Regions from separate parts of the Pseudomonas sp. LFM046 genome, predicted to be linked through region 1. Evidence: predicted binding sites of a transcription regulator. Region 1 holds the regulator's gene; the other holds the start of a gene.
What was found. Region 1 encodes FliA, which starts transcription of late flagellar genes. Its sites were predicted from a motif close to CTAAAGTTTNNNNNNNNNNNGCCGNTAA; they were not measured.

Region 1 (3,404 bases):
CTGCTGGGCCTCGTCACTCAGGCCGTTGAGCAGCGGCGCGCTCTCTTCCACCAGGTCCATGGTGCGGTTGGCGGCCTTCTCGGTCATGTGCACCACGTAGGACAGGCGATCAGTCGCGTCGGCGATCTGCGACATTTCCTGGGCATGGGGCAGGTGCGGGTCGATCTGGAAATTGACGATGGCGTTGTGCAGTTCGCGGGTGAGCTTGCCCACTTCCTGGTACAGACCACGATCACGGACGTGATTGAGTTCGTGGATAAGTTGCACGGCGTCGGTGAAATTGCCCTTCTCCAGGCTTTCCACCAATTCCCGCGCACGGACTTTCAGGGTCGACTCGAAGTCGCCCAACAGGGATTCATTCTGGTCCATGGTGCCCTCGCGGCCGGTGTCAGCCGTTGACGCGCTCGAAGATCTTCTCGATTTTTTCTTTCAGGACCTGAGCGGTGAAAGGCTTGACCACATAGCCGTTCACGCCGGCCTGGGCCGCCTCGATGATCTGGTCGCGTTTGGCTTCGGCAGTCACCATCAGGACCGGCAGGTGCTTCAGGCGCTCGTCGGCGCGGACGGCACGCAGCAGGTCGATGCCGGTCATCCCGGGCATGTTCCAGTCGGTCACGAGGAAATCGAAGTTGCCGCTGTGCAGCATTGGCAGGGCCGTGGTGCCGTCGTCGGCTTCGGCGGTATTGGTGAAACCCAAGTCGCGCAAGAGGTTCTTGATGATGCGTCTCATCGTCGAGAAGTCGTCAACGATGAGGATTTTCATGTTCTTGTCCAAGTCAACCTCCGTACAGTCCCAAACGCCCCTCTTGCCGGGTGCGCCGTTCTAATCTGAAAGCGGTGTGCCGTTCAGCGCGCGCGCCATTCGCCGAGCCGCGCGCGCAAACGTGCCGCGCACTGGCTATGCAACTGGCTGACCCGCGATTCGCTGACCCCCAGCACTTCACCGATTTCCTTCAAGTTCAGTTCTTCGTCGTAATACAGCGCCAGCACCAGGCGCTCACGCTCCGGCAGGTTCGCGATGGCATCGGCCAGCGCGGCCTGGAAGCGGTTTTCTTCCAGATCTTGGGAAGGTGAGATTTGGGTGACACCGGCGTCCTCGTGCACGCCGCCATGCTCCCCTTCCTGCAACAGGTCGTCGAAGCTGAACAGGCGGCTGCCCAAGGTGTCGCTCAGGATGCCGTAGTAGTCTTCGAGACTCAATTCAAGTTCGGCAGCAACTTCCTGATCTTTAGCGTCACGTCCCGTTCGCGCTTCGATTGCACGAATCGCGTCGCTCACCATGCGGGTATTGCGGTGCACCGAGCGCGGCGCCCAATCGCCCTTGCGGACCTCGTCCAGCATGGCTCCGCGAATGCGGATGCCCGCGTAGGTTTCGAAGCTGGCGCCCTTGCTGCCGTCGTATTTCTTCGAGGCTTCGAGCAAGCCGATCATCCCGGACTGCATCAGGTCTTCCACCTGTACGCTGGCCGGCAGGCGCGCAAGCAGGTGATAAGCGATGCGCTTGACCAGCGGGGCATACCGCTCGATCAGCTCATGTTGCGAATCCCTTCCTTGTGCCTTGCCGTACATACGCAGTCCAGTAGCGGGTGTCATACAGGCGATTCCGCGGAGGGCTGTCTGACCAGCCGCTCGACGAAGAACTCCAGGTGGCCCCGCGGATTGGCCGGCAGCGGCCAGCTGTCGACCTTCTGCGCGATGGCCTTGAAGGCCAGCGAGCATTTCGAGCGCGGGAAGGCTTCATAGACCGCGCGCTGCTTCTGCACGGCCTTGCGGACCGACTCGTCGTAGGGGACAGCGCCAACGTACTGCAGCGCGACGTCCAGGAAACGGTCGGTGACCTTGGTCAGCTTGGCGAAGAGGTTGCGACCTTCCTGCGGGCTGTGGGCCATGTTGGCCAGCACGCGGAAGCGGTTCATGCCGTAGTCGCGGTTGAGCAGTTTGATCAGCGCGTAGGCGTCGGTGATGGAGGTGGGCTCATCGCAGACCACCACGATCACTTCCTGAGCCGCGCGGACGAAGCTGACCACGGAGTCGCCGATGCCGGCGGCGGTGTCGATCACCAGCACGTCGAGGTTGTCGCTGATTTCACTGAATGCCTGGATCAGGCCAGCGTGCTGCATGGGCGACAGCTGGACCATGCTCTGGGTGCCGGAGGCGGCCGGGACGATGCGAATGCCCCCCGGTCCCTGCAACAGCACGTCGCGCAGGTCGCACTCGCCATTGATCACGTCGGCCAGGGTGCGTTTGGCGGTCAGGCCGAGGAGAACGTCGACGTTGGCCAGACCGAGGTCCGCGTCCAACAACATGACGCGGCGGCCGAGATCGGCCAGGGCCAGCGAAAGGTTCACCGACACGTTGGTCTTGCCGACGCCACCCTTGCCGCCGGTCACCGCGATCACCTGTACGGGATGCATACTACCCATTTCAAATACCTTGCCTTAGGTCGACTGGGCCATTTGGCTGTCTAGCACCACCCACTCCGGGGCGGTTGTCAATTCTTCAACCGGCGCGCCGCGCCGGATTCTGGTAGAGCCCGGCGAACAGGTCGGCCATGGCTTCCTCGCTCGGGTCTTCCGGTGCCTGGAGGCTGACCGCACGACTCACGAGCTGGTGGCTGCGGGGAACCTGCAGATCATCCGGGATTCGCGGCCCATCGGCCAGATAGGCTACCGGGAGATGCTGGCCGATAGCCAGCCCCAGAACTTCACCCAGGCTGACCGCTTCGTCCGCCTTGGTGATGATGCAACCGGCCAGACCGCAACGCTTGTAGCTGTGGTAGGCCGCCTTGAGCACCTGGCTCTGACTGGTGGCGGCCATGACCAGGTAATTCTTCGCATTTATCGCCCGGCTTGCCAGCGATTCCAGCTGCATGGCGAGGGCTGGATCATTGGCCGGCAGACCAGCGGTATCGATCAGCACCACACGCTTGCGAATCAGGGGCGCCAGGGCCTGGACCAGGGACTGGCCCGGGTCCACCTGGGTGACCGACACGTTGAGGATGCGGCCCAGGGTCTTGAGCTGTTCCTGAGCGCCGATGCGGAAGCTGTCCATGCTCACCAGGGCGACGCTCTGGGCGCCGTATTTGAGCACGTAGCGCGCAGCCAGCTTGGCCAGGGTGGTGGTCTTGCCCATGCCGGCCGGGCCGACCAGGGCGATCACCCCGCCCTCTTCCAGCGGCTCGACCTTCGGCGTACGGATGGCATGGGCCAGGTGCGCCAGCAGCATGCGCCAGGCCTGGCGCGGATCCTTGACGCTGGCCACCTTGTCCAGCAGGACGCGGCCGAGATCAGCCGGCAGCCCCATGCGCTGCAGGCGGCGCCAGAGGCTGGCTTGCTGCGGACGACGGCTCTGCATCTGGCTCCAGGCGATGGAACCCAGCTGCACTTCGATCAGTTCGCGCAGGC
Region 2 (3,404 bases), 3.8 Mb from region 1:
AGGAATACCTTCAGGGGGCGCATGCGCGCGCGAGCTTCACCGTTTTTCTGGTATAGGTCCTGCTGTTCCATATAGAACAGCGACCAGCCACGCTCCTGGGCAGCCAGCAGCATGGCCAGCGAGCTGTCCTTCTTGAAGGAGATTTGCGCAATGGGGTCCATGACGATCCCGACGCGAACGCTCATGGGGTGTCTCCGCAACAGGTTTCAAGGGGCGCGCCGAAGCTGGCGGGCCGGTTGGATAAGGCGCTCAGGGTGGCGCCGGTGTTGATTGCGGTCAAGGAAAAATCCTTCCCTAAATAGGGAAGAATCGCAGATGCGGGGGCCGTGTAGCTTGCGTCTGGAGACTGTGCTAAAAAGGCCCGACGATTGGGTTGCAGCCCGTCGATTTCAGGGCCTCAGGCACATATATAAAGCAGAATAACGACTCACCGAGGCGATGGTAGGGCGAACATGGAACAGCATTCCGAGGGTTTGAAGGTCATGGTGATCGACGATTCGAAGACGATTCGTCGGACCGCCGAGACTCTGCTCAAGAAAGTGGGGTGCGAGGTCATCACCGCGGTCGATGGTTTCGATGCCTTGGCCAAGATCGCCGATTCCCACCCGAACATCATCTTCGTCGACATCATGATGCCTCGCCTGGACGGTTATCAGACCTGCGCCCTGATCAAGAACAACAGCGCTTTCAAGTCCACCCCGGTGATCATGCTGTCCTCCAAGGACGGCCTGTTCGACAAGGCCAAGGGTCGCATCGTCGGTTCCGACCAGTACCTCACCAAGCCCTTCAGCAAGGAAGAGCTGCTCGGCGCGATCAAGACTCACGTCCCCGATTTCACCCCGGTGGAGCAAGCCTCCTGAAGTCCGGCCTGAAGGCCGGTGAAGCCTTTCCGTATGGGGAACACCATGGCTCGTATTCTGATTGTTGATGACTCGCCGACCGAGATGTACAAGCTGACCGCGATGCTCGAGAAGCACGGTCACCAGGTACTCAAGGCCGAAAATGGCGCCGATGGCGTGGCCCTTGCCCGCCAGGAGAAGCCGGACGCCGTCCTGATGGACATCGTCATGCCCGGCCTCAACGGTTTCCAGGCGACCCGTCAGCTGACCAAGGACGCTGAAACCAGCCATATCCCGGTGATCATCGTCACCACCAAGGATCAGGAAACCGACAAGGTCTGGGGCAAGCGCCAAGGCGCCAAGGACTACCTGACCAAACCGATCGAAGAAGACACCCTGATCAAGACCCTGAACACGGTACTGGCCGGCTGATTGCCGCGCCGGTCCCTGAAACATAACTATTAGAAACAGGCCAAGGCCGGTCGCCATGTCGGATTCGCAGACACCTTTCCAGCTCCTCTTCGGAATCGACCAGCGCTGTCGCGCGCTGGCCGCGGGGCTGCCTGCGCAACAGCAGGTGGTGCAGAGCTGGAGCGGCATCGGCTTTCGCATGGGTGAGCGCCGGTTCGTGGCGCCCATGGGCGAGGTCAGCGAAGTGCTCCATGAGCCGCGCTACACCTCGCTGCCGGGAGTGAAAGGCTGGGTCAAGGGCGTCTCAAACGTCCGTGGCCGCCTGCTCCCGATCATGGACCTGTGCGGTTTCTTTGGCAGTGAACTGTCACCCCTGCGCAAACAGCGCCGGGTACTGGTAGTGGACCATCAGGAAATCTTCGCCGGGCTGATCGTCGACGAAGTCTTCGGCATGCAGCATTTCCTGGTGGATGCCTTCAGCGAGGAACTGCCTCCGCTGGAGGCCAGCATCCAGCCCTTCATCCACGGTGTCTTCAACCGCGAGCAGCCCTGGCTGGTATTCAGCCCGCATGCGCTGGCGCAGCACCAGGCGTTCCTCGAGGTGGCGGTCTAGGTTCGACGCGGGGCGCCTGGCGCTCCGCACTGGCTATCGGGACAGAGCTCCCGGGGCCCAGGCTTCAAGGTTGGGCCGGCATTGCCGGCCCTTTGGCGTTACATGGGAACAAGTGGTTGGTCCAGGCGGGGGCCCGATAATGAAAATACTGAACACAGGCAATCTGTTTTCCGGGGTGCGCAGCACGTCGCTGATCGCCGGACTCTTCGTGGTCCTGGTCATCTCCATCGTGCTGCTGTTCGCGAACTTCGCGTACCTCAACACCCAGGCGAACTACGACAAGGAGTACATCAGCCACGCCGGTGAGCTGCGTGTGCTCTCCCAGCGTATCGCCAAGAACTCCAGCGAAGCCGCCGCGGGCAAGGCCGAGGCCTTCGCCCTGTTGAAGGACGCGCGCAACGACTTCGACAAGCGCTGGAACGTCCTCCTCAAAGGCGACGAGGTCAGCGACCTGCCGGCCGCACCGGCCGCGGTGAAGGTGGAAATGGACGCCGTGCAGAAGGACTGGGACAGCCTGCGCAAGAACGCCGACGCCATCCTGGCCAGCGAACAGACCGTACTCTCCCTGCACCAGGTAGCCGCCACCCTGGCCGAAACCATCCCGCAGCTGCAGGTCGAGTACGAGGAAGTCGTGGACATCCTCCTCGAAAGCGGCGCACCCGCCAGCCAGGTTTCCGTGGCCCAGCGCCAGTCGCTGCTGGCCGAACGTATCCTCGGCTCGGTGAACAAGGTGCTGGCCGGTGACGAAGACTCGGTCCAGGCCGCCGACATGTTCGGCCGCGACGCCAGCCTCTTCGGCCGCGTACTGAGCGCCATGCTGGAAGGCAACGCGGCGATGGACATCTCCAAGGTGACCAACACCGAGGCGCTGGAGCGCCTGCAGGAGATTTCCGAGCTGTTCGAATTCGTATCCGGCTCCGTGGACGAGATCCTCGAAACCTCCCCCGAACTGTTCCAGGTCCGTGAATCCGCCAACACCATCTTCACCGGCTCCCAGACGATGCTGGACAAGGCCTCCAGCCTGACCAACGGCTTCGAGAACCTGGCCGCTGGCCGTGGCATGAACACCCTGGCCGGCTACTTCCTGGGCGCCATCGCCCTGGGCGCGATCATCCTCATCGGCCTGGTAATGGTGCAGAGCACCCGCAGCCGACTGGCGGAAACCGCGGCGAAGAACGAACGTAACCAGGCCGCGATTCTGCGCCTGCTCGACGAAATCGCCGACCTCGCCGACGGTGACCTGACCGTGGCCGCGACCGTGACCGAGGACTTCACCGGCGCCATCGCGGACTCCATCAACTACTCCATCGACCAGCTCCGCGAACTGGTTGAAACCATCAACCTGACTGCCGTGCAGGTGGCCGCCGCCGCCCAGGAAACCCAAGCCACCGCCATGCACCTGGCCGAGGCTTCCGAGCACCAGGCCCAGGAAATCGCCGGCGCCTCCGCCGCGATCAACGAAATGGCCGTGTCCATTGACCAGGTATCGGCGAACGCCTCCGAGTCCTCGGCGGTAGCGGAACGTTCCGTGGCCATCGCCA

Region 2: a site for FliA is predicted at 1,927-1,954, ahead of TQ98_RS00965 (methyl-accepting chemotaxis protein). Genes of this name have one in related genera too.

What each region holds. Positions count from the first base shown of each region.
Region 1 is NZ_JYKO02000001.1:4,012,437-4,015,840, forward strand. It holds gene TQ98_RS18550 (protein phosphatase CheZ) at 1-369, opposite strand, end outside; gene TQ98_RS18555 (chemotaxis response regulator CheY) at 389-763, opposite strand; gene fliA (RNA polymerase sigma factor FliA) at 847-1,593, opposite strand; gene fleN (flagellar synthesis regulator FleN) at 1,590-2,423, opposite strand; gene flhF (flagellar biosynthesis protein FlhF) at 2,500-3,404, opposite strand, start outside.
Region 2 is NZ_JYKO02000001.1:189,327-192,730, forward strand. It holds gene gshB (glutathione synthase) at 1-185, opposite strand, end outside; gene pilG (twitching motility response regulator PilG) at 453-860, shown strand; gene pilH (twitching motility response regulator PilH) at 906-1,271, shown strand; gene TQ98_RS00960 (chemotaxis protein CheW) at 1,327-1,863, shown strand; gene TQ98_RS00965 (methyl-accepting chemotaxis protein) at 2,003-3,404, shown strand, end outside.